One region of the Methylomonas sp. MK1 genome, then DNA from elsewhere that is predicted to be linked to it. Evidence: riboswitches for the same ligand, from Rfam matches in the RefSeq annotation. Region 1 holds a riboswitch; each other region holds the start of a gene.
What was found. Region 1 has a riboswitch for cyclic di-GMP ahead of G006_RS28860 (VPLPA-CTERM sorting domain-containing protein). Riboswitches for the same ligand answer to the same signal wherever they lie in the genome.
Positions count from the first base shown of each region.

Region 2: it holds a riboswitch for cyclic di-GMP, as region 1 does, so the genes downstream of both, G006_RS0111395 (hypothetical protein) here and G006_RS28860 (VPLPA-CTERM sorting domain-containing protein) in region 1, are expected to answer to the same signal.
Region 3: it holds a riboswitch for cyclic di-GMP, as region 1 does, so the genes downstream of both, G006_RS0106185 (hypothetical protein) here and G006_RS28860 (VPLPA-CTERM sorting domain-containing protein) in region 1, are expected to answer to the same signal.

Region 1 is NZ_AQOV01000001.1:2,881,758-2,892,624, reverse strand. Features, by position in the region: gene G006_RS0113755 (glycosyltransferase family 2 protein) at 194-1,114, shown strand; gene G006_RS0113750 (class I SAM-dependent methyltransferase) at 1,118-1,843, shown strand; gene G006_RS0113745 (GtrA family protein) at 1,846-2,337, opposite strand; gene G006_RS0113740 (DciA family protein) at 2,642-3,115, shown strand; gene G006_RS0113735 (cytochrome-c peroxidase) at 3,363-5,564, opposite strand; gene G006_RS28865 (hypothetical protein) at 5,780-6,616, opposite strand; gene G006_RS28860 (VPLPA-CTERM sorting domain-containing protein) at 6,812-7,561, opposite strand; cyclic di-GMP riboswitch class I at 8,007-8,081, opposite strand; gene lpxC (UDP-3-O-acyl-N-acetylglucosamine deacetylase) at 8,503-9,429, opposite strand; gene ftsZ (cell division protein FtsZ) at 9,538-10,698, opposite strand; gene ftsA (cell division protein FtsA) at 10,722-10,867, opposite strand, start outside.
Region 2 is NZ_AQOV01000001.1:2,405,687-2,416,553, reverse strand. Features, by position in the region: gene G006_RS0111415 (glycoside hydrolase family 17 protein) at 1-95, opposite strand, end outside; gene G006_RS0111410 (sigma-70 family RNA polymerase sigma factor) at 430-948, shown strand; gene G006_RS25470 (FecR family protein) at 1,095-2,120, shown strand; gene G006_RS0111400 (TonB-dependent siderophore receptor) at 2,358-4,889, shown strand; cyclic di-GMP riboswitch class I at 4,968-5,046, shown strand; gene G006_RS0111395 (hypothetical protein) at 5,119-5,907, shown strand; gene G006_RS0111390 (hypothetical protein) at 6,061-6,894, shown strand; gene G006_RS0111385 (hypothetical protein) at 6,891-7,868, shown strand; gene G006_RS0111380 (hypothetical protein) at 7,868-9,658, shown strand; gene G006_RS0111375 (cohesin domain-containing protein) at 9,776-10,357, shown strand; gene G006_RS0111370 (RipA family octameric membrane protein) at 10,514-10,867, shown strand, end outside.
Region 3 is NZ_AQOV01000001.1:1,343,763-1,354,629, forward strand. Features, by position in the region: gene G006_RS0106180 (hypothetical protein) at 1-1,543, opposite strand, end outside; gene G006_RS0106185 (hypothetical protein) at 1,644-2,435, opposite strand; cyclic di-GMP riboswitch class I at 2,475-2,553, opposite strand; gene gspM (type II secretion system protein GspM) at 3,273-3,788, opposite strand; gene gspL (type II secretion system protein GspL) at 3,769-4,962, opposite strand; gene gspK (type II secretion system minor pseudopilin GspK) at 4,955-5,890, opposite strand; gene gspJ (type II secretion system minor pseudopilin GspJ) at 5,887-6,465, opposite strand; gene gspI (type II secretion system minor pseudopilin GspI) at 6,458-6,832, opposite strand; gene gspH (type II secretion system minor pseudopilin GspH) at 6,829-7,371, opposite strand; gene gspG (type II secretion system major pseudopilin GspG) at 7,356-7,787, opposite strand; gene gspF (type II secretion system inner membrane protein GspF) at 7,884-9,095, opposite strand; gene gspE (type II secretion system ATPase GspE) at 9,102-10,613, opposite strand; gene gspD (type II secretion system secretin GspD) at 10,600-10,867, opposite strand, start outside.

The DNA of each region.
Region 1 (10,867 bases):
GTTCAACTGAGGGTCGTTGGAATTCCAGTTGTGCGATTGTTGCCAGCGCGATATTCTGGCGGTCCATGTTGCTTTGAAGCTGGTGTTGAACCGGGTTAAAGCTTAAAATCTATGCGCATTCTATTTCCTTATCCATAGATTTTAAAGGAAAATATTGCCACCAATTTTGGTCAATTTTTGTAAGGTGAAATGCATGCTGTCGATAATCATCCCGGCCTATAACGAAGAAGAAGTATTAGATGAGTTTCATCGCCGAATCACTGGAGTACTCGAAGGCGTAGGCTTGCCTTATGAATTGGTTTTTGTTAATGACGGTAGTTGTGATGGTACATTAACATTACTGGAAAATATGAGTCGTCAAGATGAAAGGGTGGTTGTTATCGATTTAAGCCGCAATTTCGGTAAAGAAATTGCAGTTTCGGCGGGTATTGACTTTGCCAGGGGCGAGGCAATAGTAATTATCGACGCTGACTTGCAAGATCCGCCTGAACTGATTCCAGCGCTTGTTCAGCAATGGCGGAATGGCTATGACAATATTTACGCGCGAAGAATAAGCCGCGATGGCGAATCCATGCTTAAAAAAGCGACCTCATTTTTATTTTACCGGTTTATTCGGAGAATGACTCAAATAGATATTCCGGCGGATACTGGAGACTTCCGCTTATTAAGCCGGCGAGCGGTTGATGCCTTGAGGCAATTGCCGGAAAGAAACCGTTTTATGAAGGGCTTATATGCATGGATAGGCTACCCGGCCATTGCCGTCGATTATAGAAGAGATCCTCGTTATGCGGGCGAAACAAAATGGAATTATTGGAAATTATGGAATTTCGCGCTGGAAGGTATAACCTCGTTTACGGAAGTCCCGCTGAAATTGGCTAGTTATATCGGCGGATTGGTGGCCTTTATGGCGTTCTGTTATGGTGCTTATATTATTGTAGATACTATCGTTTTTGGGAATGACGTGGCCGGTTATCCATCGTTAATCGTTACTATTTTGTTTTTGGGCGGGATTCAGCTTATTTTTATCGGTATTTTAGGCGAATATCTTGGACGAGCATTTTCCGAGACGAAACGGCGGCCGCTTTACTTTGTCAATAAAATAATTAAAAAATAATTTATGGATATAAAAGAAGAAGATATATTGGGCGAGTCTGTTCATAGCCATTGGTATTACGTGTCCAAAGGGAACGTTATTCGATATCTTTTGAAGTCGGTGGCAGGGAAAAGCGTTCTTGATGTTGGGGCAGGTTCCGGTGTGTTTTCTAAATCGTTGATAGATCATGGCCTAGTCGAAAATGCGCGATGTGTCGATACGGGATATGACGTGGATGAGAAATTGGAAAACTATAAAGGGAAATGCATCCGTTTTGTCAAGTCGGTGGAGAACGCCGATGAGCCGTTGGTTCTAATGATCGATGTGCTAGAACATGTTGATGATGACCTGGCGGTATTAAAATATTATTCCGATCAGATTCCCTCCGGAAGTCATGTATTGATTTCCGTTCCGGCTTTTAACTTTCTGTGGTCGGGACATGATGTTTTTTTGGAACATAAACGGCGTTATACGCTCGCGAAATTAGAGCGTCTGGTTAATAATGCTGGGCTGGAAGTGGTGAAGGGGCGCTATTTCTTCGGACTTTTATTTCCGGTTGTCGCGTCGGTGCGTTTGATAAAAAGAGCATTGTTGAATGCTGGGCAGTTGTCGGCAAAAAGCGATTTAACAAAGCCCAATAACTTCGTTAATTTCTTGCTCATAGCTATCCATGCGATAGAGTTGAAAGTGCTGTTTTCGGTAAATAGAGTGGCCGGCTTAACCGCATTTTGCCTGGCAAAAAAACCATAAGCTTATGTAAATGCCCACTTTTTGTTAATAATAAAAGTGGTGGCGGGTACCACCGTAGACATAAACAATGCGGCGTAGTTGTAGGACAATAATAATTGGTCGACGATAATGTAAACGGCGCTGGTATTTAGCCCCAGACCTATCAATGCCACGACCATGAACTTAGCCATTTTTTTTGCCCAGTGACTGTCGCCGCTATTTCTAAATGTCCAATGATATTGGCCTAAGAAAGATATTAAAAACGCTACGCTAAAAGCGATAAAATTTGCTTGTAACGCTTTGGCAAAATGCGTTTCCATCATGAAAATAAATAAGCCGGTATGGGTTGCGGTTGCCAAACCGCCTACTATTGCAAAGTTAAAAACTTGCCATGCGGTTTTTCTGAACCGTTGGTCGGCGACGATATTTTTTTTAGCCGGGCGGTTACTGCCGGGTAATAAGTGTTTCTTATGTGAATATTTTTTTTTATGTCGCGAATTTCTATTATTACGCATTTTGAGAGTCGGCCAAAAAACATTAATACAGTCGTCTAAATTGAGAATGCTGTGGTAAGTCGTGAGAAATGGTTTAACAGGTTGTTGATTTTCTATATTTGGTGTCAGTTTTACACGGCGTCGCAATATGTAGTCAATTTTTACCCGGTTAACGTTCCCACAACTGATTTTCAACAGCCTGTTAAAGCAGACAATTGGTTGTTAAATAAAATGCCCAATAAAAACGACATATTATGCCTAAGTTTAGTCTAACAATGGTACTTTTAGTGCTTGCCTTGAATATTGGCATTACGGCGAATTGCCAATGACCAATATGAAAAACTCGGAAAAACCATTCAGGCCGGTGCTGGATTTCGGAAGTCGGTCGTTGGCGTGGTGTTTAAATCAAGTCACCGCACAGCAGGTTTTGTTGGGTATCGTAAAAAGTGCGTTGCCCACAGCCTTAGCGGAGCACGCCGTACATTGCGTGGCGTCCGGTTCGCAGCTGCTGTTGTACTGCGATTCGGCCAGCTGGGCATCGCAAATACGGTTTTTCAATCGAGCGATTTTAGACAAGTTGCATGGCGCAGGGCATCCCTATATTGTCCGATTGCAAGTGCGCATCGTTCCGCCGATAGCCGAGTCGGTTCAGCCGAAACGTGTGCCGTGTTTACCGTCGGTTGAAAATATCGGTTTGATTTGCGATCAAGCGCAGCGAGGTGATGAGCTAGACGTGTTGGGCGCCGCTCTGGCGCGCTTGGGGGCAACACTTAACAAGCGATTGATGGAAGGCAGGTAGTTAGATTGCTTGTTAGATATGGGCTCACCCTAAAAAACATACGGCTGCTTTGGCCGCAGTTGTCGGATGTTACTATCAAACTGGAATAAGCTCAGAGGGAGCGCCCTGAGGGACTGATTGGGGCTAGTAGTCAGGGGCTGCACTTGCAGCCTGGAGTTTTGAGATAAAGACCCCGATGATTTTAATCTCGCCGTTTTCAGAAGTCACCGGCCAACGCCGGTGACTGTGGACTGAAATTTAAGCCTCGCTATGGTGCCAAATATTCTTCGAAAGGCTGTATCGGCGATGAGTTGCCTTGCGCGCCAACCGCTTCAATGGTCAGGAATTGATCTTTAGCCAGAACACTGGCCAGCGGATTTCCGCCGCTTACCGACTGTTCTACACCAACATGGCCGTGGGGTATTTTGATTTCGGGATGATCGAAGGGCGCTTTTTCGTACCGGACTCTGTCATCCGTCAGGGTTTTCAGGAAGGCGATCAAGTCGGCTCGGTTTTGTGCATCCAGTTGTAAATTGGGCTGCGGAAACACCCGAGTAACTTGCTTGCTGTCGTAGGCGAAGTTCCCGCCTCGCGAATAAAACTCTATCGCTTGTTCCAGCGTGGCCATGCTGCCGTTGTGCATGTAAGGTCCGGTTAACTCGATATTTCGTAGCGACGGTATTTTAAATGTCGAATCGACGGCGGCAACCATTTTCTTGCTGTTGGGCTTGTTCAACTCCGCTAAAGCGGCAGCTGTGGTGGGCAAAAAGGCATTGCTGGCCGGTAGAAAACAGTTTTCAGTACTTTGCGGCTGGGGTCTTATGCCGTCGGTAATCGTAAACAAACTGGGCAGTGAATAAGGCAGCTTCAGATTTAGGGCAAGCGCCTCCTGAAAATCGCAGGCTCGAACTTTGCTGACATCCTCTTCCAACACGCCGGCGCTATTCCCTGCCAGATACTGTAAATATTGCCGGCTGAACGATAGCGGGTTGCCGAAGTCGTCCACGCCGCCTACGCCAATGTCAGCCGCTGCCTCGGTTACCCCGGTGGAGGAGAAGCCGGTATCGAAAAACGCCGTGACTGGCGCGTTTTGGATAAACAAAGGGATGCGATTCACCACATTGGCGGATGCGCTGATGTAGAAGGCCGGCTCGCCAAACGCTTCCGGATGGGTTTTAGCAATGGCTGCGTTGGCGTTGATCGATGCGGCGCTGAAGTTGGGGCCCAGATGGCAGAGTGCGCACTGGTTTTTTCTGAATTGTTTTAAGCCGTTCAATTCCGAAGCGCTTAGCTCTATGGGTTGATTGCCGGCGTCGCGGGCGCTGTTGTCGAAGGGCGATTCATCCGAAATCAATGTGCTTTCATACAGTTGGATGGCCAGACCGAAAAACATCCCAAAGTTGGCTTCGGTCTGATTGTAAGGCGCTAGCCCTTTGGCTACCGGAATTGGCGTGCTACCGTTGAACGACCAGTATTTGGGATTGAATGCCTGCATGATCAGCAGCTTATACATGGTGTTCATGCCTGGTTTCGTATTCAGGCTGTAAGGTCCTAATACACTATCTTCAGGATGCACTTTCTGGTTTTGCAAAGGGCGGCGTAACAGCAGTTTTCTGCCGAGCTCCATCAAGGTCCGGTTGCGGCAGGCCATCTCGGTGGTGTTTTGCGGTGGAGCGACCGCTAATGACGCCAACGAGGAATTGAGCAAATGCAGGCGTTGTTTGCTGAGCGTCGTGGCGTTCTGTTTTACCCAGACGCCGGCGTTGGGATCGCGGTCGCCCCAGGGGCTGCTGCCGTTAAACACATTGTTGGCGCGACCGTCCCAAAAATTGCGATGATTAAACACCGCATTGATGACGCTGGGCGCGTTGCGCGACGTGACTTTGCGGGTGCCGACGGCGCCGGCGTGAAATAGACTATCGGCGCTGCGGCTGCACGAGTCGTTAGGGGCGGTGTAGCGGTCTACTGCTCTGAAATCCCCGCCGAAAGTACCGGACGAACCGACTACATTGTCGGTGTCGTAGAGGATCGTGGAATGTTCCTGTAGTGGGTCTTCTCGTTGATGTAACGGAAAGTCCCCTGCGCTGAGGGTATGATTCGGTCCCAACGACGCACCAGTCATGGCATTGCTGAATTCTTGGTTGCTTAAAGGGCTGGATTGGCCGCCCGGTGCAAGCTGATTTTTTACCCTGCCGTCGGCGCCGGCGTGAAAGTGGCAAGATGCGCAGGCCATAGCGTCGCTGCCAACGTTAGTATCCCAGAACAGCGCCTTGCCCAAGACAATCGCGGCATTCTTGTTGACGACAATAGGGTCCGGGCCGTCCAGTAATCCGGGGACGGACGGAACGGGCAAATGCTTCAGGCTTATCGGCATGGGCCCTAGCGCCAATTCGAACGCGGCTGCATTGAAACTGAGCAGCGCAGTTCCGGCTAAGACAATCGCTAATAGGCTATGACGAAACAATGTCATGGTGAAACTCCACTGAGAAATGGTTAAGTGGCAAAAAATACTGCCCAAACCGCTTAAAACGGGCGGGCGTGAACGAAAAAAGGCCGATAAACCACAGCGAGTAATTTATCGGCCATCCTTATTCCTTTAGCGAAGTCTCTCGCCAAATTCCTTATTTACACGAACACCGGCTTAAGTCTTTTGGGTTTAAGCGCTTCCTTGTGTGTTGGTAACGCTTAAGCGTTGCGTTTGCCCCGGCCTATGCCCAAAAAACCGGCCAGCGCGCTACCGAACAACCAAACAGCCGAAGGCACGGGTACCGCGGCAGGTGGGGTGTATGTAGAGGCGGCCGCCGACGCGGAAATGTTCAAGGAGATACCGGCGCTGGAGCCGAGGACGTCCGCGCCGCCGACGAACACTGCATACCAGCCGGCCTGCAAATCGTTCAGCGTCAAGGTAGCGTATCTTTTGGTGTTGGCAAACGCAGGGTTACCGGTGACACCTGTCGAGCCGGATACGCCGGTTTCATAGAGGTCGTCGATACTGACATCGTGTGCACCGGAGTCGATGACGCCGCCGAACGAGTTAACGTAGTTTTTGCTGGAGGAACTGACGTAGCCCAGCGTTTCGACAATACCGTCCGCGCCTGTTGCCCAGATGATGCCTGGATCCCCGGCTTGGCCGACCGAGTTGAATTTATGGATTTGGCCGGTTAGCTCTGCCGGTGTATCGACGCCGACTGTTTCCCCCGAATAAGCCACATTGGTTCTGAAGATTGAAAACGCCGGAAAGTTTGCGGCAGACGAACGCGCGTCTACTGTCACGGATTGGGCTGATGAGCTTAGATAGAAATTGGTAAATGCGCCTTGCATGCCCCAGCCATCGTTGGAAAGCGCCGGATTGCCCGCGAAGCCCAGATTGCTGGAATTAAAACTAGGGTTTGAGATGCTAGTACCCAACTCAAGGGTGTTATCGGCACCTGTCCAAGCCGCCGCAGCTGGTTGAGCCATGGCAAGGGTTAACGCCGCGGAAGATAGGGTGATTTTGAAAATGTGTTGTAAATTGATGTTCATTTTTGAGTGTCTCCAATATCCACCACATCGCGGTTTACGATTGTGGTAGATTTAAGTTGCTGTTTAATTTGGATTCGTCTGAGGTGTTTCGGGCCTGGCAGCCAAAAGTGGACGATTCCAAAGTTTTAATATGCATTGCGAGGGGTGAGTCGATAGCTGATGTCGGTTTACCTACTCGCTCTTACTCGCTGTGGTTTATGCGGTGCGGCGTTTGCCGAATACGCCTAATCCCGCTAACGCAGAACCAAACAACCAAACGGCCCCTGGAACCGGTACTGCACTAACGCCTTCTCCGGTTATGGTCAAAGGCAGGTTGGCTCCGGTGACGTAGTCGGTAGCAGTAAGGGTTATTTGATAGTCAAAATGATCCTGACCTGTGGCGCCAGTTACGGGGTTGAGGCCAGTTGCACCAGTGATAACGTCGCCCTTGTTGAAACCCAGCACGGCTTCTTCAATGGTGAGAGAGTAATCTCCAAAAGCAATAATGTAATTGCCTACGTCCAAAGCAGTCGCCAGATAGGAGTCTCGGCTCAACAAGCTGCCGTCGGCCCATCCGCCGGTATTGCCAGGTATGGTGTAGGCTGGACTGTCGTCGCCGCTGACTATTTCCGTAGTGAGTGAGACCGTGTCCTGAAAAATGCGGAATTGGCTATCCGCCAGGGTTAGTTCGCCGTCGCCGTTGATATCGACATAGGCGCCGGGATGTGCGCCCCAGCCCGCTGCGTAGCCTTCATTCGCCAGGACATCGATGACAACATTGGCAGCCGATGACAACGAAAACGAATAGAAATCGATTGTGGTACCGGCGCCGTGAACCGGGTCGACGGTCTTATAGATGGTTCCGTTTACGACCTCGGCCTGTGCGCTGCTTAGGCCTAAAAGTGAAATAGCAAGTGTTGCAGCCACCTTTTTTAAGGTTTGGGCATTTCTAGTGTTAACAGACATAATTCAATTCCTTTAAATAGAGTAAGACGTAGATTTTTACCGGTAGTCTCTACCGGCGACATTCAAGGTTTCGTATTTCCCTTTACGAGTTGTTGTCTAACGCACATGTGCCCGCTGCCGCGATGCCAGGCTCTTACCGTTCGATCCTGTTCGTACGGTAAGGGCCTAGGGCTGGCCGTTTGACCAACGGCTTCCCGCGCAATTTGAACGGTCTTAAAACCGCTAAGTATTTCAATATTCCCGGATTGATCATGCCGCGCTATGTTTGCGAGGGAAGCAGTCCAAAGAGTTTGAAATACCGGGCTAGTTTGCACAGTGTGTTAAACAATGGGTTCAGACTAATCAGGTGATATAACAAACTATTCCTGACCAGTGAGCGACTGCTAGGGGATAGTTGTCGTCGTTTCCATATCGACCCGCTAATCCCTTCTCTTGCCTGCTCAAAAGAGGTAGCTCGACTATCTGAATCAGATCCGCAGCTTTCCGGCCCCGCCTTGCGACGAGTGTGGCGACTTGTTGGCTGCGCCCAGAGGGTGCAGCATTAATAGCTAAGCAAAATATGCGCCAAAATAACGCTAAGCGTGGGTGGTCAGCTTTTTTGTATGAATATTTATATATAAAACAAGGGGATAAATGGTTTGCTTTGAGATGGTGGGGCTGCAATAAGCGTGGCTGTTTTCCGGGACTCCAGCTGGCTTTAATACTAGGGGATGAGTTATTTCACGTATTTTGAGTTATATCCCTTACTTTTTGCAGGGATAGACTTTGCCATGGGGATGAGCAGATGAATTAGAGCCAGCCTAGAGAGTCGGCCATTTCTGAAAGGGCCATGGCTGCTCATTTAGGGCAATATTAGCTGGAAAATTCTTTAAAAATTGGCTGGAAGGGACGGGGAGGCTTGGGCCTCCGCCGTTTATTCAGGGTATCTGGCGGGGTTGGTCTTAGCCGGTAGCTCTAGCCGAAGTTTGAGCGGAATGCATGAAGGATATAGGGGCTTCTTCGGCATTTTCGAAAGTCACCATTTCCCAGGCGTCTTTGTCGTTCATTAAGCTTAGCAACAACTTGTTGTTCAACGCGTGGCCGGATTTGAAGCCTTGATATTCGCCAATCAGGCTATAGCCCAGCAAATATAAGTCGCCGATGGCGTCGAGAATTTTGTGTTTCACAAATTCGTCTGCGTAGCGCAGACCGTCTTCGTTCAACACTTTATCGTCGTCCACCACAATGGCGTTATCCAGGCTGCCGCCTAGCGCCAGATTGTTCTCGCGTAAAAACTCGATGTCCTTCATAAAACCAAAGGTTCGGGCCCGGCTGACTTCCTTCACAAACGTAGTCGAAGAAAAGTCCATCACAGCGGTTTTTAGATGTTCGGAAAACGCCGGATGTTCGAAATCGATGGTAAAGGTGACTTTAAAGCCATCGAACGGTTCGAACGCGGCCCATTTATCGCCGTCTTCCACGCGGATTGCGCGTTTGATACGGATATATTGTTTGGGTACGTCCTGCTCGACCACGCCAGCCGATTGCAACAAAAACACAAATGGTCCGGCGCTGCCGTCCATGATCGGTACTTCCGCGGCGCTGACATCGACAATCGCGTTGTCTATGCCTAAGCCGGCCAAAGCCGACAGCAAATGTTCGACCGTGGAAACTTTTACGCCGTCACGAACCAAAGTCGTGGATAGCTTGGTTTCGCCGACATTTTCAGGGCGCGCGGCAATCATCACCGGAGTTTCCAAATCCACGCGGCGAAAACGGATGCCGGTATCGGGATCTGAGGGGTGCAGGGTCAGATAGACCTTATCGCCGGTATGCAAACCGACGCCGGTGGCTCTGATGGTGTTTTTTAAAGTACGCTGTTTAATCATGAAATGCCGACAAATAGGTAAAACAAAGTCGGGGAGTCTATCACAGATTATGCGATAGCTCCCCCCGAACTTGGCTCAGCTGCCTCATAGACTTGCCGCAAGCGGCCCTTAGTCTGCTTGGCGTCTCAAGAAGGCCGGTACGTCCAAGTAATCCAGGTCCACATCGTTTCTAGGTTGCGCGCCAAAGCGAGATTCCCGGGCCGATTCCTGTTTTTGCTGACGCACGATGGTCGGTTTGTCCAATTGATCGTAATTGATCTCGCCGGCCGCGACTTTTTTCACCAAGCTGATTGGCGAAGCGGCTTGCTTGGCTTTTTCGCCCATGCCGGTGGCGACGACGGTGACTTTAATTTCCTGACCCATAGCTGGATTGACCGCCATACCGATTTTCATGTCGGCGTCTTCGGAAGCAAATGCGTGCATGATGCTGCCGATTTCGTCGAATTCGTTCAAGCCCAGGTCGCCGTTAGAGGTGACGTTCACCAGAATGCCGCGAGCACCTTGCAGATTGTTGTCATCCAACAAAGGGCAGGCAATCGCTTTTTCAGCTGCCAAACGCGCGCGGTTTTCGCCGCTGGCGACGCCAGTACCCATGATCGCGCTGCCCATATTGGACATGACGGTTTTCACGTCGGCAAAGTCAACGTTCATCAGACCAGGGTGAGTGATTAGCTCGGTAATACCTTGCACCGCATCGCGCAACACGTCGTTAGCCGCGCGGAATGCTTCCACCAGCGATTTATTGTTGCCCAAAGTTGGCAGCAATTTTTGGTTTGGAATGATGATCAATGAATCGACCAGTTTTTCCAGTTCGCGCAAACCGGCATCGGCGACGCCCTTTTTCTTGGAACCTTCAAAATCGAAAGGTTTGGATACGACGGCTACGGTCAGTACGCCCAGTTCTTTGGCAACTTCGGCAAATACCGCGATAGCACCGGTACCGGTACCGCCGCCCATGCCGGCAGTCAAAAATACCATGTCGGCGCCAGCGATCACTTCGCGGATGCGGTCGCGATTTTCTTCGGCAGCTGCTCTGCCTACTTCAGGACGAGTGCCTGCTCCCAGGCCTTTGGTTAGTTCTACACCCAGTTGCACAATGGACTCTACGCTCATTTCCCGCAGGGCTTGGGCATCGGTGTTGGCGCAGATAAATTGCACGCCGTCGATACCATCTTCCACCATATGGTTAACCGCGTTGCCGCCACCGCCACCGACGCCGATGACCTTGATAACCGCGGTGCCGCTACTATCCAATAATTCATATTTCATTTTCACACCCTCCAGACAAAAAATTAAAAATTTCCTTGAAACCAGCTTTTGATTTTTGACAACAGATCCGCGCCATCATCGTTCATGCCTAACGCCCGGCCGTGATGATCCTTGCCATAAAGCAACAAACCCACCGCGGTCGAATAAATCGGGTTTTCCGCCACATCGG
Region 2 (10,867 bases), 480 kb from region 1:
ACCCCGGCGTCTTGCGGGCGATTCAGGCTCCAGGCGATAGCGCCGTGAACGACAACGATGAAAACCAGGCAGAACAAAAGATGGGTGGGGCGCATTACAGGAGATGGTTAAGCTGAGTGAATAAAAACGTGGGTTTGCGGGGATTATACAGGCTTGGCGCGCGCTAAAAATCAAAGTCGGTGAGGCAGACGGCGATTCTCGATAAAACTATGTTATCTGCCGGCCATTTCGCGGGTTATTTGCCGCATTCCCGGATTGCAAGCAAGCAAGGTTCAAAGCCAGGCTGCATGTATGGTGGGGCCTGCCAAGCAGCATTTGTCGTTGGTTCAATTATTGCAAACGCTCTGACGCAAGGCTGCGCTGCGACATTTTGGTGGGGTATCAGCCAGTCGCTGTTTTTGAATAAAGCTTTGGATATTTTCGATACGCATGAGTGCACAGCCATTGACCGATATTTCCGCGTTCTGGACCGAGTCCTTGGCCGATGAGTTATTGCGTTTTTTGACCGGACGCTTGAAATGCCCGGACATTGCCGCTGAATTAACTCATGACACGTATCTGGGGTTACGGCAGATTGCCGAGAAAAGTCAGCCGGATAATGCCCGAGCCATGGCGTTTCGGATCGCGATCAATCTTGCCATTGACCATCAGCGCAAAACCATAGTCAGGGACCGTTACGGCGCTGACGAAGATTTCGATGCGCTGGCTGAAACTATTCCCGGTAACGCCGTGCCACCGGAACAGGTGTTGATCAGTCAACAACGTTTGGCCGCATTGCAACAGGCGCTGGACGAGTTGCCGCAAGCCTGCCGTAGTGTGTTTTTACTACATGGGGTCGATGGCCTGACCTATACGCAAATTGCCGAACGCTTGGGGATTTCCAAATCCCAGGTCAATAAGTTACTGGCCAAAGCCATGGCGCATTGCGCCCGGCAACTGGCCGATTGAACAAAACGCCCGCATTATTTTTCCGCAACCTGCTTCACACCGATGCCGTTAACGCCTGCCGCTTGTTTGCAAAGCCCGTCTTGCTATGATCGCTTTCGTGCCTGGCACGTCTTTATCAATAATACCCCTGCTTAATTGGAGCTCGCATGCCCGCGCCGTCCGACAAATCCGCTCATACAAGTCTGCAAGATCAGGCCATCGCCTGGCTGGTTTGTCTGCGCGACGACAGTTTGAGCGATGCGGAACTCGAAGCGTTCGCCGATTGGCTGAGCCGCGACACCTTGCATGCCGAAGCGTTTACCGAGGCGGAGAATTTGTTCAGAGATATGGTGCTGGCCGGCAACCAGTCCAGACAGGCCGAGGCCCAACAACCAGCGTCTCGGCAAATCGCCCCGGTGACATTCCGCGCCGCTAAAATCAAGCCAGCCAAACCCCAATCGCGCCGGCCCTGGTTTACTGCCGGGCTTGCCTTTGCTGCGATGTGGCTGCTGGCGATTGGTCTGATCATGCCGCAGCAAGCGCGCTTATTTAGCGATTATTTATGCGACTACCGCACGCAAACCGGCGAAATTCGCCAGATTCAGCTCAGCGACGGCAGCCGTTTGCTGATGAACACCAATAGCGCGGTTTCGGTAGCGTTCACCGCCGCGGCCAGGCGTATCGTTTTGCACCACGGCCAAGTGCAGTTTACGGTGGCAAAGGATAGTCGGCGGTCTTTCGAAGTGGTGGTCGACGACTTGACGGTACGCGCGTTGGGTACCGTGTTTGAAGTGTATAAAACCGCAGAGGATCATACCGAGGTGACTGTCCAGGAGCATGCTGTAGCGGTCAGCAGTGCGGGTCTCGACAGTGACGTTACCGTCGCCCAGGGGCAGGGCTTGGTCTATCAACCCGGATTGCCGTTACCGCATCCGCGGGCCGTGGGTGCGGAACAGTACGCTTGGCAGCAACATCGGCTGGTGATCAACGATAGGCCTTTAGCCGAATTGATCAGCGAGTTGGAGCGTTATCGCTTCGGACGGATATTTCTGGCCGATGCAGCCCTTAAAAATCTACGGGTGACCGGAGTGTTTTCTCTGGATACGCCCGATGAGGCGCTGTCCTCGGTGCGCATAGCGCTGGGTTTGCAAGAAACCCGTATCGGTCCCTGGTGGGTGTTATTGCGTCGCTGAGTTTTTGGCGCGGAAACCCTGCGTGCATATTTCGTCAACCCAGCCCTTGAACATCGTCGCTCCCGCACAGACGGGAACGACGATGCGGCTTTAATTTGGAGTCGAAAGCTCGAGCGCATAAGCTCAAACCGTCCGCTTCGACTCCCTCATTTCGAAAATAGTTAAATTTTTGTGATCGATTTTTGTGCTGAAACGACTTCTATGTTGAGAAACATTTTTTTTCGGACAGGACGGATCTTGAAAGCACGGATTAACGATTTTCGCTACCAGCTTGCAGTCGGCGTATGGCATCGGCCAGCCGTATATCTTTGCTATGCGCTGAACGGCAACCGTGTCGGCGTCGATACCTGGGTGTTGATTGGGCTGGTGGCGGCCGGCGGACAATTGAGCAGCAGCCAGGCGGTTGCCGCGGAAGTTATCCGTCACTTCAACATCAGCGGTCAGTCCTTAAATAACGCGTTGATTCAATTTGCCGCGCAAGCAGAGTTGGAATTGATTTTTTCAGCGGACATGTTGCGTGAGCTCGCCAGTCCCGAGCTGCGCGGTGACATGTCGGCGGAGCAGGCATTAACACACTTGTTGCATGGCAGCGGCTTTACCTACCGTTTTATCGATGCCGATACGGTGACTTTGGAACGCAGCCTGACGGCAACGGAGTCATCTAACCTGCCGCCCGTTACCCTGGATGCCATGACTGTCGTGGGCTTGAAAACAAGGGAGGCCGGTGCGGAAATCCTCACCGAGCCGATGCTTGACGAGGCGCGGACCTATGCCGTCAGGCATATTGCCAGCGCTACCGGAACGGACACGCCAATCAAGCAAATCCCGCAGTCGGTGCATGCGCTTAACCGCCCTTTGTTAGACGACCAGCAAACGATCAACGTCAGCGAATCCTTAGTCAATGTCAGCGGCATAGTGGCGCGCAATGAGCTCTACAGTCCGGTTATCGAGGGTACATTGATTCGCGGTTTTCGTTCCGAACAACTGATGGACGGCTTTACCCAGTACTACAACCCCGGCGACCGGGAAAGCACCATTAATATCGAGAGAATCGAGGTGCTGAAGGGGTCTAATGCCTTGCTCTACAGCGGCGGTTCGGGTTCGCCGGTGGGCGGGGTGGTGAATCTGCTTTCCAAATTGCCGCAGGCCAAAGCCTTCGGCGAAGTGGGTTTTAGAATCGGCAGTCACAGCTTTTATCAGCCGTTTTTCGATGTCAATCAACCGCTAAACGCCAATATTCTGTTGCGCATGACTGGCGAGTACACCAACGCCAGACATAACATCGACATGATCGAAACTCAGCGTTTCAACATCAATCCGGCGCTGACGCTGACCGATAACGACAAAACCCGTTTAACGCTCCAAGCCAAACTGTCGCGCTGGCAGCAACCGGAGTATCAGGGCTTACCCGCCACCGGCAGCATTGCCGGCGATTTTGCTACCCGGCCCGACCTGTTCTTGGGGCCGGCCAATCTGCCCGATAGTCATTCGAATGCCGATGCGGTGTGGGCCTCGTTGGAAAGGAGCATCAATCGGAGCTGGCGCTTAAACCTGAAGGCGCGCTATGCGCACTCGGAATTCGACGAGAAAATTCAGACCCTGTTCGGCAGCGATGGCCTCATCGCGGACCGGCCCTTGCTACCGGCATCGAGCTGGGCATTGGTCAATGCCGAATTGTTTCAACAACAGCAAGAGCGCAGCGTGCTGGGCAATTTGCAGGGTAATTTCAAGCTGGGTCCGAGCGAAAACAATCTGTTGCTGGGCGCGGATTACAGTCGCTTGTGCGATGCAGGCTTTATCGAGGGCGATTTTGGCCCCTTGGGTTTGGGTGTCGGTACGGTCGATCTGCGGGCGCCGATATTTGACACCCCTTATGCTGTGCCGGGGCCGGGCCTGGAAAATCAGTTCATCGAAAACATCACTTACGGCGCTTACCTCCAGTGGCAAAGCACTCTGTACCGGCGTTTGCATTGGCTGTCCGGTGTCAGGCTGGGCAAGGTTGGCATCGATTTTAATAATGCCCAAACCGGGGTACACGCTAAAACCGATACGCTGAAATGGCTGCCGCGACTCGGTGGTGTGATCGATCTGAGCGACGAGGTTTCCTGGTTTATTTCCTACAGCGAAGGCATGCGCGGCCAACCCTTTGTGAATTTCGTCGATACGCCGGCGCCGGAATTGTCGAGTCATCTGGAAACCGGCCTGAAATTCAATTTTTCACATCAATTCAGCGGCCAGCTGGCGCTGTATCAAATCGAGCGCAGCCAGGTCGCGGTCACCGACAGCAGCGATTTTCAGCGGCGTTCGGTCGCCGCCGGCCAGCAACGCTCGCGTGGTGTTGAAATGGATTTGCTCTGGCAACCGGTCGAGGGCTTCAGCGTGCTGGCGAACTATGCGCATACCGACGCCCGGTTCATGGACGACGAAGCCGGGGTGGCTGCCGGCACTCGCTTAGCCCAAGTCCCGGAGGATGCCGGGCGGCTCTGGGCGCATTACCGTTTTCAGCAGGATGCGCTGCAAGGCTTTAGCTTGGGTTTCGGCGTTTATGCCCGTGCCGGGGCGTATTTGTCCGACGACAACCGCTTCAAAACCGCCGGCTACCACAGCTTCGACGCGGCGTTAGCTTACGAAACCGGGAGTTTCAAATGGGCGGCTACCGTCAAGAATCTCAGCGATGAGGATTATTTTCAGCCCTACGGCTATTTCGAGGGCCGGGTGGCGCCGGCACCCGGCCGCGCGGGATTCCTGAGTCTTTCGATCAAGTATTGATGCCGTCGTTATCTATTTGCCACAGGAGTTTTTCAGGAGCACCTCACTCAGGGATTTAGAGTGATGTCGTAAGGACCGCGACAAACATGCCACATCCGCCGCGAGACGGAGCCGGAAAGCCACGGGTCTTGGAGATTAAGACAGCCGGGTTACCTGCAAGTTAAATGCCCTAAATTCGGGTTGGCGATTTGCAGATTAACTTTAACCGTAATTTATTAAGGAATAAAAAATGACAATCTTGCACTACAACCGCACTCAACTGGCAAGCGCCGGCCTGTTAGCCTTCAGCGCATTGACCGCCGTTTTAGCGCCTGCAACAGCGAGCGCTGCACAAGTTAGCGGCGATGCCACCATCACCATCAACAATGCCGCTTTTGCGGCGGCATCTGTCAATGTCGGCAGCGGGTATCCGAATGGCTGGATTGTCGCGAAACATTGGGGCGCCAGCGATAATTTACTCGGCATTACCGGCGCAACCAACGGCGGAACGGCGCTATCGGCAACCGCTAGCACAGCGATGTCGTTTGCGGTTAACAGCAACACCACGACCAACAGCTATCCGGCTGCCGGCCCCTATGGCCGTACCGAACAAGCCACAACGATGGACGCCGGCAACACCTCGATCGGTCAAATCGGTCTGAGCGGCGCCTGGTTGTTGACCAGCCAAGGCGGCAGCGGCATTTTGACGCCCTACGACTTTAGCCTGGTAAAAACCGGGAGCACCTGGAATATAAAAACCTTCGATACCGGTTTCGGTTACCAAAATTTCTTGAAGCTGACCAACGTCGCCGAGTCGTTGAACAGCAATGGCGAATTACTACTGAGCGGCGATTTGCAATGGACCGGGTTGTGGGCCGGTTTGGTTGGTGCCAATACCAATGCCGTGGTCGGTACTTTTAGTCTGGCTCCCAGTACTGCGCCATCGGCGGTACCGGTACCGGCGGCGGTCTGGATGTTCGGCAGCGGTCTGCTGGGCTTGCTGGGTGCAAGTCGCAAAAAAGCCTCTGTCGCGGCTTAACTCGAAAGTGGGCTTGGGGCGGTCGCCAAGATTCGCTCCGGGCCTTAGCTTATTGAAATAAATCCTTCTTCTTGCCAGCATGCCGTGCACTGCGGCTGTTTGCGTATTCAGGCAGGGAGAGGGCTTATTCTGACTATCCGCTGTAGGGCTTTTATGAAGATCAACAAAAACCACGGCTATCCCGTTTTGGCCGTGCTGGCTATCGGCATGGGGATGGTATCTCCAAGCGCCGATGCCGCGATATTGAATGCGCCATCCGGCGGCACTTTTACGATGAACCTGGACCGCAATGCGCTGGCGCCTTACGCCGGGGGTTATTACTTGTCGACGTTTTGGAGTACTGCAACGTCCAATGCCGATAATCCGGCCAATACCGGCGACCATTTGCTTAGCCAACTCAACAACACCGAGATTTCCGGACTTAATCAGGTGTTCGAGTTGACGGCTATCGGTAACGATCCTAGTCCGCAAGCCAGTCAGCGTCATGTCAAAGCGACGTCAGCCGAGTTTGCCATCGATACCGGCACTCTGGCCGGTATGGCCGGGGCGCAAGTCGGTATGAGCGGCGTGCAGGGGTTTTATGCGCCCAACTGGCCACCCGGCGGGGCCGGCTTGGTCAACGGCGATTTTTCGCTGCTATACGATGCCGGCCGGCAAACTTTGGGCCGCACCGGCTGGTACCTAGCCAATAACATTTATTTCACGATGGCGGTGTACGACTTAAACAACCTAAGCCTGAGCTTTACCAACGCCGAAAACTGGCAGTTTAGCGGCGATTTACTGATGTCGCCGGAAAACGCCGGCATGTTGCAAGGCGTGCAACTGGTCGATGTCGGCAGTTTCTGTTTGGGCACGGGTGCCTATGCCGGTTGCGGTCAGGTATCGGCGGTGCCGCTGCCCGCTGCGGTCTGGTTATTCGGTAGCGGCTTTTTGGGCTTTATCGGCATAGGCCGTAGGCCATATCTTTCAAGGAGTGTGACATTATGAAAATCAATAATCATCGATCATCCGGCATGCTGTTGGCCGCGAAACTATTAAATTCCCTGGATTCGCCATTCCCGTGCAGGTTGGAATCCACTACAGTCGCTCAACCGCCGTCTGCACCGGAACGACGCTATTTAGGAGCCGGGTTACTACTGGCGGTTTGCGGTATTTTAATGTCCGGCCATGTCCACGCCGCGACAGTAAGCGGCGGTGCGCTGGTCCTTAACCTAAACCGCGATGTGCTAATCGCCAGCGTCGATGTGAATGACTATCCGGACACACCCACCGCCGACTTTCCGATTTGCTGCCGGCCTTCTATTTATCTGGAAGAGTTTTACGACGCTTCGGCCGCATCAAAAACCTTTGTACAGTTGCGGGACGGCAATGCTCCGGATTTATACGATCTGGTATCCGATGAAATTCCGGCGACCGGGCTGCAATTTAGTGTCAACGGGTTGAGTCCGATAGTTAATCCGGGCGGGCGGCAGAACAGAAATACCACTTTCCAGTTCGAACCCGGCAATTTGTTCGGCACTGCCAGCGGTAGTATCGGTCTGGGTGGCGTCATGCGGTTTAGAGTGGACGTCGAGCCACCAACTAATAGAGTGTTGTTGGGCGACATGACCTTGGAATACGATCCTGCTCTGGAAGCGGCTACGCCCGGGCGTTCCGGTTGGGTGATTACCAATCACATCGGCTTCGATGCGGGCGGTTTTGAGCTGTTTGATGTCACCACCGCAATAGTCGGGGATACTTTAAGTCTCAACGGCAATCTGGGTTTAGGGTGGGGCTTCGATCATCTGGGCGCTCGCGACGCCCGTTTGCGCGATACCCGCATCGGCACCTTCAGCTTTCAAACCACGGTGGTGTCCGGAGAACTGCCGGCGGCAGTGCCGGTGCCGATGACGGTATGGCTGTTTGCCAGTGGTTTGGCTGGACTGGTTCTGAATGGTCGTTCTAAAAGAGAGATCGTCTGATGAAACAGGATGAAGTTACAGGATTGACTCGGCCGCGAACTGCTGTGTGCTCCGAGCCTGGCGAATGGCGTATACCCTTTTTCCGTAACGTCAGGCTGGTAAAAATCGCGGCAGGCGTAGGCGTCGGTTTGACATTGACGACAGCCGCGCAGGCAGGGCCTTCCCCGGTAATAAGCTTTGGACAGTATCGTAGTCATCAGGTCAATGTCGATGCCGGCGGGCAAAACATCATCGGTGACAAAGGCAACGAGCCAACGCTGGCCCTGAACCCGCTAAATCCCGCCAATATTGTCGTGGGCTGGCGTAAGTTCGATTCACCGCCCACTGCTGTCAAACACGGCGGCTATGCCTATAGCTTTGACGGCGGCGCGAGTTGGACTACCGGTATGCTGCCGGCCTTACCGCTGCAAACCCGCACCGATCCGGTGTTGGAGGTCGATGGCCAGGGGAATTTTTATTACCAGTCCCTGGCAATATCGGATAGCACGTCGGTGTTTAAATCCGGCGACGGCGGCGTGACCTGGTCGGAGCCGGTGTATCAGTTTAAAGGCGACAAGAACTGGCTGGCCATCGATAAAACCGGCGGTCCCAGCGGCGGGCATATTTACAGCACCTGGCGGCGGCCTGCCGACAGCAATCCAGACCCACATTATGTGCCCAAATATTTCAGCCGTTCCACAGATGGTGGTTTGAGTTACCAGGAGCCGGACGCGGCATTGCCGGTGGCAAACTTCGGTTTCGGCCGGCTGGCCATCGGCCCGGACGGCGAGGTTTATTTATTTGGCGTCGATGAAACGATTTTGTCCGTCAGTGCCTTGGGCATAGTGCGTAGCGGGCATTATTTCCTGAAATCGGTTGATGCCAAAGATCCTAATACCTCGCCCAGCTTTAGCGCGCAAAAAGTCGATATGGGCGGCCACGGCATGATGTTCCTGTCGCCGAGTTTGCAGTTACCCAATCCGTTGGGCGGCGACGGTGATGTGCAAATCGCTGCCGATCAATCGGCCGGGCCGTTGCGCGGCAATATTTATTTGCTGGCACACGTCACGTCCTACGCTTGGCAAGCGGGCGACGATCCGCAGGATATACATTTCGTGCGCAGCAGCGACGGCGGCGCCACTTGGTCGGCACCGGTACGCGTGAATGACGACCCTCCCGGCGCCAATGCGTATCAATGGTTTCCGATGCTAGGCGTGGCGGCCAATTCCCGCATCGACGCGGTGTGGTACGACACCCGCAACGGCAGCGGCAGCGCGCCGTACCGCTATTCCCAACTTTACTACGCCTACTCCTGGGATGGCGGCGCAACCTGGAGCAAAAACCAGGCGGTCACGCCCGTGTTCAATACGCATCTGCCGTATAACATCGTGAACGGCGAAGAGCGGCAAAGCGACAAAATGGGCGATTACACCCAGTTAGTCTCCGACGCCAACGGCGCACACATTGCTTACACTGCCACCTACCACGGCGAGCAGGATGTGTATTACTTAAACGTATTTCCGGATTGCAATAGCAATGGCAAGTCGGACGTGCTGGATATTCAAAACCGCGTTAGCGGCGATACCAATTTGAATCATCTACCGGATAGCTGCGAGAACATCGCGGTAAAAGGCGATCTGGACGGCGACCGCGATGTCGATCAACTGGATTTGAACGTGGTCATTGCTGCCCGCAACAAACCGGCTTCCGGCGTAAACGACCCGCGCGATCTGGACAAAAACGGCGTGATCAATGCGTTGGATGTGCGCAAGCTGACTTTACTGTGTACGCGGTCACGCTGTGCTGTGTAACCAGACCGGCGCCAGTCGGCCCGCCATCGACACACCTGCCCGGCTAAATGAACCGAAAGTATCCCGTCATTCCCGCGCACGCGGGAATCCAGGATGCCGAATATAGGAATAACAACGATGATGAAACAATTCAAAGCCGGCCTGGCCGGCATAGCTTTATACGCGGCCAGTGGTGTCGCCGATGCTGCCATTGATTTACATTTTGTGCCGCTTGACCAAACCGCCGAAGCCATTGAAATTGGCCTGAGCATTTCCGGCTTGGGCGACGCTGCGTTAGGAACGTATGACTTTAATATTCAGTTCGATCCGACGCATTTGGCGTTTGCCGGCGTGGCTTTCGGCGACCCGCTTCTGGGTGACGAGTTGGATGTGTTTGATTTGGGTGGAAACAGTGTCGCCGCCGATTTGCTTGCGCCCGGCGTGCTGAACCTGTTCGAGTCGTCCTTGGACGACGCGGCGGATTTACAAACCCTGCAAGCCGATAGCTTTACGCTGGCAATCATCCGCTTCAATGTGCTGATCGGGGGTAGCAGTCAGCTTGATTTACTGATTAACAGTTTGGCGGATGCCAGCGGGGATGGCTTGTCGGTAAACACCGCGCCGCTTAACGTCAACACTGCCGCCGCCGTGCCCTTGCCGGGGATGTTTTGGCCGATGGTTGGTGGGTTTTGGATGGTGTTGAGGCGGCGTAGGGTTTAGTCTAATGTAGCCTGGATGAAGCGAAGCGTAATCCAGGGGGCGATTCGGTGAATAACCTAGATCGAATTGTACTTCATGCGGGCTAGTTGCTAAGCATGTGTTTGGGTGATATACGGAAACTTTATAATCACTTGTTAGAACTCATAGGAGGCTTTGGTGACTTCGGAAGAAAAATACAAAGAATCGTTCGGTCTCGGCACAACTCCAGATCCGAAGAAAACCGATAGCGCACTTCAGCACGCCCTCGATATCAGAAAATTTGAAATTTCCCTGTACTGGCAACGCGCCACGTATTTCTGGACGCTCATTGCAGCCACGTTCGCAGGGTACTTCGCTGTGTTATCTGCCGAGCACATGAAAGACAAGGAATTTAATGCCTACGTACTCGCTTGCGTGGGCTTGATCTTCTCTCTTGCTTGGTTTCTTACAAACAGAGGGAGCAAGTACTGGCAAGAGAACTGGGAAAACCACGTTGACATGCTTGAGGATGGAACTACCGGCCCTCTATAT
Region 3 (10,867 bases), 1.5 Mb from region 1:
TGTTGGTAGAGTTTTTGATAACCGGCACTTGGCAGTTGCTCAAAGAACCCGCTACCGCGTGCGAGTAAGGCATAACAGGTGAATTGACATTGAACGTGTCGGTAAAGTTGTTGCCGTTACCGATAGCCAAATAACCTGATTGACCGAATGGGTGAACGAAACTAATGTTCAACTCGGTAGCCAAAATGGTTGGTGCTGCCGCGTCGGCAGCGATTTTAGCGATAACAGTGGATTTATCGGCGCTGATAGCTTTACGCCATTGGAAGGTTTGCTCAACCCAATCCATGTATTTGCCTCTGAAAGCTTGTTCCAGAGTTGGTGCTACACCGTCCACTTTGATAAAGCGGTAATGCTTGGCATGCGTGGCGTTGTTTTCCAAACTTTGGTGACCGATGGCCCAGCCTCTGTTACCGGCAGTGTTAACCGCAGTGTTGAACACGTCAGGGTTGGTAGTGGTGATTTGTTTAGAAGCAGTTTCACCATCGGCAAAGTCTTCCAAGCACAATTCCATATCACCCGAACCGCTAACTTCATGTTTCACGGGGCCCGCCAATGGAGAACCAGGCCAATCAGGTGACAAACCGGCAGAACTGCAAGGGTTGTTCAGGAATTTGACGTATTGTTGCGCGCCGGTACCGGAACCGTCGATACGTTTGCAAAAATGCACTTTGGTATCGTTAGGGGTAACGTTTCTGACAGTGCCGTCGGAATCGGTGTAAGTCAAACCGGCAGTCAAGCTGGTTAAGGCAGTGCCGTTTACTTTAAACTCGGACCATCTTTTGATTTGACCGGAGATCAATTCAGCCACTTGTTGTTTGCTCAAGCTCGGCATACAGGCTTCGGTGTAATCGCCAGGTGCGCAGCTGCCGCCAAAACCGGCCAGCAGGTTTTGCGCTCTTTGCAAAGCCACATACAAGTTATCGGAAACCGGCACACCAAATACCAAGGCCGCTGCTGGCACCACGTTAAGTGCGGCATCTGCTTTAACTGGATCAACTTCGCTAGCGTTTGAAGGTTTGTTAGGACCGACGAACAATTTTGGCTCGACATCGGAAATACCGGCATCGGACAGCACGTTGGTCAGGTTAGCGCCGCTGGCGTTGCAAAACCAAGTGTTGGTCGCGCCTTGTTGGGTGCAGTTACCGTTGTCAATACGCATAGCAGCAATCGCCACGCCGTCGATCAGCGGGTTAACACCTTGCGCAGAACCGCCGGCAGAACGTTTGTGGAACAATACTTTAGCCGTGGTTGCGGCAGCACCGTTGACGGTCAGGCCGGGTACGTTAGTAGAGTTCAGTGTGCAGAAATAAGCACTATGGTTTTTACCTTCGGAACCCGCTGTACCGTTGTCTTTAAATACATCCAAAGTACCGGCGTCGCACAAATTAACAAACAATGCCGCCAGGGCTTTGTCTTGCGCGCTAGCGCCGGACATAAAGATTTCGATATCCGGCGTGACGCTTGGCGCATGTGCGGATGCACCTTGCGAGAAACCTGCCAGAGAAGCCACTGCGATAGCAGCAGACAATAATTGATTTTTCATTGTATATCTCTCAATTGATTGAATTTAAAGTTTGAGCCGACCCGTTCATGAAGGGGGAACCAGCAAAGCAGAATCCGGCCGGCTCAAGACGTTTGCGGGATTAAACCGCCAATGATTTACGACGAGTTGCGCGCAGTACGCCCATCAAACCGGCGCCGAACATCCAAACTGCGGCAGGCAGTGGCACAGCAGCGGGTGCAGCGGTATAGGTCAAAGAACCCACGTTACCGCTAAATGAAAAATTCCATGTACCTGGGAAAGTTTCCAATTCTCCAGTATCGAAATCGTCGGCATTGACTTTTTCATGAACGAACGCCAAAGCATTGCCTAACTGACCTTGGGCCGCAAATGGCAAAGCAGTTTGGAAATCGTTACCGTAAACAGCTGTATAACCTTGTTGGCCAACAGTTCTGAAGGTGCTCAGATTGTTAGAATTGGCATCTTGAGTTTGAACAGAACCAACCATAACGTTCCATTTACTCATAGTATTACCAATGTCGCCTGCATTGCTATCGATGACGGCAGGAGAAGGAACTACTGACGTTGTGTAGAAACCAAATTTAGGCAGGTCAGTCAGGTCAGCCAGGATCCCATGACCACCAGAAACTCCCCAAGCAACATCGTTGCCGGCAGTGTAAGCAGCAGCGAATGATTGAAAGTTGTTGTCGCTCAGTGAGAAAGACAATGATTGGCTAGGGTTAGCCAGAAATTGCTCAACAGTGATACCCAAATCCAGTGTAAATGAAGTTTTCGCTGTGTAGTCAACCAGGTTGAACAAAAACTCGCTACCGTCTGCTGTTGCATCACCGATAGCTTGGATACGCGCTTCCGCGGCGCCTGAAGCGGCCGCCGCCAATACTGCAACTGCCAACAATTTTTTAGACAATTTCATTTTTAAAACCTCATGTTTAAATTTCGATTAATGACATAAGGTGACAGCCCAGCCGTCTTGACCTGCAAGACCTGTGACTTTCCGTCCCCGCTTCACAACGAGTTTGGCTTTTACACGCTTTAGATCGTACTCGACGCCATCTAACATCCTGACAGCGCCGCTTTGTTGCCCCCGCTACCATTTCCCCCTTAGCCTCCTCCCTATCCTCTTCCTTAGCCGCTCCTTGTCCGTGCCGTCCGTGTTCCCTAGTTGCTCCTGAATCCTTGCTGAACTGCCGATCCTCGACCCTTCAACTTGACGCGGATTATTCCAGAGCAATAGCGGCTTTTCGGTTACAGCATTGTTAAATTCACGTGACATGTAATACATCTGTATTACAAAGCCGGCCGCTAACACGAAAATTCAGCGGATGATCGGGCGCGGGCGGTAGCTATGAAATTTAAGATTCTTTTTGCGGGCATTGCCTCACTGCCATTGAGCGAAGGAAGAAGCCCCTTCTCCCTCCGGGAGAAGGTTGGGATGAGGGGAGATAGAACCATCCGCTCTTAACTTAATAGCAGTGGGACGTGGTCCAGGTATGAATTGTCGTGAGCTGTGGACGGCAAGGCGTATCCTGACTATTGAGCTACTTCAGCTAAACCCAAGAAGTCCGTCATGCCCGCCGGGATACCCACAGGGCACAAGAGCGGGCATCCAGTGCCATGGATGGCAAGTTTGAAGCTATCAAAGAATTCTGGTCTCGGCATTCACGGTAAACTGGACGCCTTGGGACCGCGCAGCAAATCAGCTGCGGCAACTGGGCTCCCGCCTGCGCGGGAGCGACGATACCTGAGCAGACTAAACAACACCCAGTAAGACCTTGGCATTGACGATGCCATCAGCATCGGCCGGTTTTTCAACATCGATTTGCAGCACTTGCAAACGGTGTTTGGTTTCCAAAATTGTCAACCAGGACATCAGTTGGTCGAAGGCCAGATGCTCCAGCCAGACGCTGACTTTGTCCTCGCCTTCCGGCGACAGGTGTTTGATCGCCGGCTTTATGTCCAGCTGCTGGCTGCTGAAATCGACTACCGCCAGCGGCGATTGATTAGCGCCATCCAATGCCGGTGCATCAACCGTAGCCTGTTGCCGCAAAGCCGCCGCTTCGTTACCGACTTGTTGTAAGTAGGTATAGATTTGCTGTTGCGCCTGGATTTTTAGGGTCAGCAAGCGGCTTTGTTCAGCAATTGGTTGGTAAAACAGCAGGTATGCGCCATACATCAGCACGACCAGCACACCACCCAGCGCCAGTACTCGCTCTCTGGGCGTTAATTCGGCAAAACGCTGCGCTAAATCATTTTTCGCGAATCTCAAGTTGCGCCTCCACGCCGTTTGCGCCGCTGTCGGCGGATTGAATTTTCACCTGCATACTGCTTTGCAGCTGCTGTTTGAATTGCTCCAGTTGGCCGATGTCGTCGGCAAGCAGATGTAACTGCAAACCGCCGTTCAGGAAATTGAGCTTTTTCAAGTGTACGGCCGGCGCTTCTTTCAACACCAATCCGGAACGGTAGATCAAGCGCATGAAGCCGCTACCGGCAAAAGCCTGTTGTTTTCTGAGCTGCGCCAGCTGTTGCTCGGCCTGAGCTTTGACATTGACGATGCGTTTCACATCGGGAAAAGTTTGTTTGAACAGCTCTTGGCTTTTCGCTTCCAACTCGCTTAGTTCGGCTTGTTGTTGCCAATAGGTATGTAGTAAAGCGTAGCTCTGCACCGCCAAGGCCGCAGCCAAAATGATGGCCGCCGGCAGCCACTGTTGCCAGCGGCCTTTTGGACGATGACTGACGGCATACGCACCGCTCAACAAATTCAGCTCGGCTGGCAATGACTCGACTGAGCTCGCCATGAATTGCAAAGGCTTGGCTATGACTGTTTCCAAACCGTTATTTGCCAAACCATCCGGCAGCTGGGTGTCTTCGCTGTGTTTGCATATCAGTAAAGTCTGGAAATCGGCACCTTCGGCACAGGCTTTTTCCAGCAGTTGCGGCAGAAATTGCGCATCCACGCCGCCGCCCAAATAGGCAGCGCTGCGCAAAATTGCGTTGCTTTCTTCGAGCAACAAAGTCGTTTGTCCAGGCTGATACGGCAGGCATAAGGTTTCCGGATACGCAGCTGCCAGCTCTAAACCGGCTTCGCGAAACGGAGTAAGCCGCGCCGCTAATGTGTCGTGCGTAATCGCCGCCACGGCGAGTTTATCCCGGTCCTGCTTTAACCAAACCAGATGATAATTTTCCACGTCCTCGGCCAGTAGGTCTTCCAACGCAAACGGCAAGGCTTTTTTCAGTTGCGCGGTGGTTTTAACTGCCAGCTCGATTTCCAGCAATAGCACCGAAGCGGCCGGCAATAACAGCAGTACAGACTTACCCTGCGCAGCCGCTGCCAACTCGGCCATCGTGCCTGATGCCGGCTGGCTATCAGGCTCGGCAAGATTCAACCATTCCAGTTTATCGGCAGATTCGGCACCTACTCTGACCAGCAGTTTTTCAGCCATGCGCCAAGCCCTGGCGCTGGCGCTTCACCACTTGCGCGCCACCACTATCGCGCTGCAATTGCGACTCAAACTGCAAATGGGTTTTGCCCATATCGATTTGCCCTTGTAATAAAAAGTTTTGCGAACTGACACCCAAGCCATATTTACCGATGCCGGCGTCGGCAACCGTTTCATCCTTTAAAAATTCGGCGACTTTTGCAAAAGGCTTGCCTCGGGCTCTGAATATGGATTCCGCCTGATCGGCGCTGATGTCGTCCGCCAAGCAACGCAACACCGTAGCGCTGGCGGTATTGACATTCAGCGGCGCGTAACCCTCCACCGCGTAGACATAAGGCAGCAATTTCAGATAGGTCTCGCGCGTCATGCCTTGTACCAACAGCAACTCGCTGACATCGGCAAATTGCCGGTTAGCGGCGCGGTAAGCCGGCTTTTGGCGGGTGTAGGTTTCGTCTTCCGCGCCGTGCGGATAGCTGACATCCATATCCGCATCAACCCAATCGGTTATCGCCTGCGCCAGCTCGGTTTTCAGTTTTAGAATGGCCAGCAAGCGTTCCAGGCGCTTGATATCGTCCTTGGAAATTTTGCCCTCCACCAATAGGTTGTTCAGATTAATCCGGCCCTGCAAATCCTCAATCTGTGCTTGCATCGTGCCGCCGACGACGTTTGTCCTTGCCAACGGTATAGACCATTCTTCAGCCAAACCGTAACCATTACCGGGCGTGGTGTCGGCAGCCAACCGGCCGATGGCCCAACTTTCCAAGCCGTACACGTATTCCCAGGCTTGCGCGCTACGCAGCTGATTTTCGGTGCGGCGAATATCCAACTGCCGCGCGCTGGACATCGACACCACGGCAACGGTAGCGATAGCCAGTATCAACATGACGGTGATCAACGCGATCCCGCATTGCGCCTGATGTAGCGACCTCATTCCCGCACCAGAAACAGCCGCTGAATGACACCTAAGCCGGCCAAGTTAAAATTAGCCTCCACCGCTTTGGGTAAGCCGGTACCACCGGCCGGCCAATGCGTAGTCCAGTCGCTGCCGTAAAACCGCAAATCAAGCGCCGCGACGTTCAGCAATTTTTTCCGGCGAAATTGCGTCTGCTGAGTACGATCCAACACTGTCCAAACTTGCCGATACAAGCTGCCTTTTTCCAGACGATAACTGATACGTTGCAATTGGCTGCGCATCGCCAACGCCGACCATTCCGGCACGCTACGCGTCAAGGTCAGCAAGTCTTCGCCATTACCGCCGGAAAACGCCGGCTGTTCGCTGCCGAATTCGTCCCGAATCGAGCGCGGCAAAGCCTGGGCTAAATCTTCGTTCAGCAAATACAGGGTTTGCTGCAACGCGGCGACGCTGTCCGAGCGTTTTTCCGTGCCCGCTCTGGCATCCAACACCGCGCTCAAGCCGGCGTAGGCCATGGCCGCCATGATCGCGAACACGGCCATCGCGATCAGGATTTCCAGCAAGGTAAAGCCGCGACTGGCGCTATTATTCATGGCCGGTCGGAACATAACTAAGCAATCCGGCATAAGGCGACTTGTCGCCTTCCAAAAACACTTCTATCCGATAATCCCAGACCGTGCCGCCGATACTCGGCGTTACACCGCGCTTGGCCTGCCAATACCAACGCCGGCCGGCCATCGTGTCCCAGCCATCCTGGTTTTCCGGTTTTTCGCTAGCCAGGCGCAATTGCACCGCATGATTGGCGGCTATCGTCGCGGCTATCGTTTTGTTTTCCAGATACCAAAGATTCTTGGTGTTATCGGCGGTAATTTTGATCAAGCCGGCCATCAGGATGGCTAACAGAGCCAAAGCTATCAGCACTTCCAACAGCGTGAAGCCGCCGTTGCCCGCATGTTTCATGGCTTGATGGCGACGCTGGAAACCGCTAAGCCCTCGTCCGCCCTATTACTCAGCCAAAACCGGAGATCGCTTTTTGCTAAATCCAACGCAATTTGGAACGCATCCGCGGCCCCGTCCGGCGTAAATACAATCTGCGGCTCGGGATGCACCTTGCTGCCAAAGTGCATAGTCAGGTACACCGGCTTTTCGTCCAGGGTCAACGCCAAGGTCATACCGGCTGGCAAATCCCGTTGTCTGAATAGCGCATCGCCAGTCTCCGGCTGCCACTTGCCTTGGGTCGGCGACAGAAACCTATACCCTTGACCGACCAATTCCAGACCGATGCTGTCACCGCGTATCATCGCTTCCTGCTCAGCCAGCTCAAGCAATTTTGCCAGCCGCTCAACTTCCAATTGTTGCTGCTTGCTGTGATCGGCATTGCCCATCGCCAGCATCGCCATGCTGCTCATCACGCCGATCAGGACCATCGCAATCAATAGCTCGATAAGCGTAAAGCCGCGAACCTTCAAGCCCTCAAGCTGACTTATTTTTGCGCCCAATTAGTGATGTCCGCGCCGGCTTCGCTGCCGCCTTCCACGCCGTCAGCACCGAAGGAATACAAATCAAACTCGCCGTGCGCGCCGGGCTGCATGTAAAAATACGGTTTGCCCCAGGCGTCGGCCGGCAGTTGATCCAGATAACCGCCCTGCTTCCAATGCGCGCCTTGCGGCAGATTGGCCGGCTTGTGTACCAAGGCTTCCAGGCCTTGATCGGTGGTCGGATAGCTGAAGTTATCCAGGCGATACAGATCCAGCGCGGCGCTGATGGCTCTGATGTCTTGCAAGGTGCGAGTGGCACGGGCTTCGTCCGGTCTGCCCATGATTTTCGGCACGACGATGGACGCCAAAATGCCCAAAATCACCACAACGATCATCACTTCGATCAGAGTAAAGCCTTGCTGTTTTTTATTGCTCATAGCGGTCTAAATTCGTATTGGTTAAAGCACACCCCGGTATGCGGGACAACTGGGAGAAGATTAGAAAGACAACGTGACAGGCGTATGACAAAACACCTATCTAATCAGCTGGTTCATTTCAAATATCGGCAACAGAATCGCCAGCACGATGGTCAGCACCACCAGCCCCATGAACAAAATCAAGGCCGGCTCGAATAAACCCATGGTCAATTCGGTCAGCGCCTGAATATCGCGCTCCTGATCGTCGGCAGCACTTTCCAGCATGCGCGGCAATTGCCCACTGGCTTCGCCGCTGGCAACCAAGTGAATAGTTACCGGCGGAAAGAAACCGCTGGCTTCCAGCGCCTTGTTCAAACTCTGCCCTTCCCGCACGCGGATAGCGGTATGAGCCACCGCCTGCTGCATGGCGTTGTTGGACAACACCTGACTGGAGATTTTTAAGGCTTCCAGCAGCTCGACGCCGCTATTGGTCAAAATCGCCAACGTACGGGTAAAGCGGGCAGTGTTTAAGCCCTTGGAAAAGCGGGCGGTAATCGGCATGGTCAATAGCCAACGGTGAAACAGCATGCGCGGCCGCTCCCGGCGCAAAATCAGCTTCGCCGCCACAGACAAGCCCACCGCGATGACCAGCAACAGCAAGCCATTGCTCTGCAAAAAATCGCTACAACTAATTAAGGCCTGGGTAATAGCCGGCAGCTCGTGGCCCATTTTGTCGAACACGCCGGTGATTTCCGGCACCACATACGCCAACAGGCCGATGACCACCAATACGGACACCGACGACAACAACACCGGATAAATCATCGCCATTTGTAACTTGCGATGCAGCTGGCCTTTGTCGCTTAGATAATCGGCCAGTTTTTCCAGCACCTGATCCAGCTTGCCCGAGGATTCACCCGCTTCAACAGTGGCGCGGTACAAAGGTGGAAAGGTACTGGGAAAGGCCTGGCAAGCCACGGCCAGACTTTGCCCTTCCAGAATTCGGCTTCTGATCGCCAGCAATATCCGCCTAGCCCGCGCCGATTCCAGTTGCCGGGCAATGATGCCTAGCGCTTCATCTATCGCCAAGCCGGACTTCAGCAGAGCGGCCAACTGCCGGGTGATATGCGCCAGCGCGCGCATGCCGATGCTTTGCGCCAATAGCGGCGACTGGCCGCTGCGTTCTTTTTTATGAACTTCCTGAATATCCAGCAGCGTTAAATCATTGGCCTTCAATTGTTGGCGCGCGGTTTTGATCGTGTCGCTCTCAAGCGTACCTTTAACCGATTTGCCCTTGCCGTTCAGCGCTTGATATTCGAAGACCGCCATACCCAGTTAATCCTTTAAGGTAATACGGATAGCTTCGTCGATGCTGGTGTCGCCGTTCAGCACTTTTTCCAGCGCGCTTTGTTGAATACTGCGTGAGGTAAGTCGGGCATGGCGTTCCAGCTCAAGGTCGCCGGCGCCATCATGGATCAGCTGTTGCATCGTGCTATCCAGCATGATCATTTCAAAAATACCAGCCCGGCCCTTGTAACCGTGGTTATGGCACTGCGGGCAGCCTTGGGCTTGATAAACAGTAACAGGCTTGCCGGTTTCGCTGCGATACCCGAGCTTGGCTAAATCCTGTTCCGGCACCTGTTCCGGTTTTTTACAATGCGGACACAGTTTGCGCACCAACCGCTGGGCTATCACGCCGACCAAGCTGGACGCCAATAAGAACGGCTCAATACCCATGTCGCGCAGCCGGGTGATGGCGCCTACGGCAGTATTGGTATGCAGTGTCGAAAGCACCAAGTGGCCGGTCAAGCTGGCTTGCACCGCAATCTCGGCGGTTTCCCGGTCGCGAATCTCGCCGACCATCACGATGTCTGGATCCTGCCGCAAAATCGCCCGCAAGCCCTTGGCAAAAGTCATGTCCACCTTGGCATTCACCTGGGTTTGGCCGACACCATCCAGGTAATATTCGATAGGGTCTTCGACGGTAAGAATATTGCGGCTGCGTTGATTCAATTGATTAACCACCGCATACAGGCTGGTGGTTTTCCCGGAACCGGTAGGCCCGGTCACCAGAATGATGCCGTGCGGACGAGCGATCATTTGCTGAATGCTGTTCAGCTCATAATCCGACATACCGACTTGCTTAAGACTTAATTGGTTGGCCTGCTTATCCAGCAAACGCAATACCACCCGCTCGCCGTGGCCGGAAGGCAAGGTTGAGACCCGCACATCCACGGTGCGGCCGCCGATATTCAAGGAGATACGACCATCCTGCGGCAAGCGCTTTTCTGCAATGTCCAGCTTGGCCATGACTTTAAGCCGGGAAATCACCATGGGCGCGAATTCGCGCTGCGGCTCGATAATTTCCCGCAAGGTGCCGTCCACCCGAAACCGCACTACCATGCGTTTTTCGTAGGATTCGATGTGAATGTCCGAGGCGTTTTCCTTGATGGCCTCGGTGAGCAGCGCGTTGATCAAACGAATGATCGGCGCCTCATCTTCGCTTTCCAGTAAGTCTTCCGGCTTGGGCAAGTGCTGGGCCATCTCGGACAAATCCAGATTGTCCTGCATATCATCGACCATCTGTTGCGCATGGCCGGTTTTGTGTTCGTAGACCGCTTGCAGCAACCGCTCGAACTCTTCCGCGCCGACCGCTTCGAAACTGGCAGGTCTAGCCACGAAGCGCCGGGTTTCCAGTAAGGCCGTTACCGTGGCTTTAGGCTGGTAAACGATACGCGCCTGCTGCGCGGAACATTCCGCGACTATCACGCCGTGGCGTTTGGCAAAACCGTAGGACGGCAGCCTGTTATCGGTCGGCGCTGGCGCTGTCGGTTCAGCGGTTGCCATTGCCGCCAGCCTCGCCGCGATTGTCTTCCGCAACCGAATTGTCGTCCGATAAGTTGTCCAGCAAGGGCTGTTTCTGCTCCGGCATCAACAGCACGCCGTCCTGGTTAAACTCTTGTTGCTTGTCGCGGATGTAATTGTATTTGTCGTGGGTTAAGCCGCTGGACTTACCCGCATCCCTGATGATTTGCGGGCGCAAAAACACCATCAGATTCTTTTTGGTGATAATCGTCGAATTGGTTTGGAACAAGTAGCCC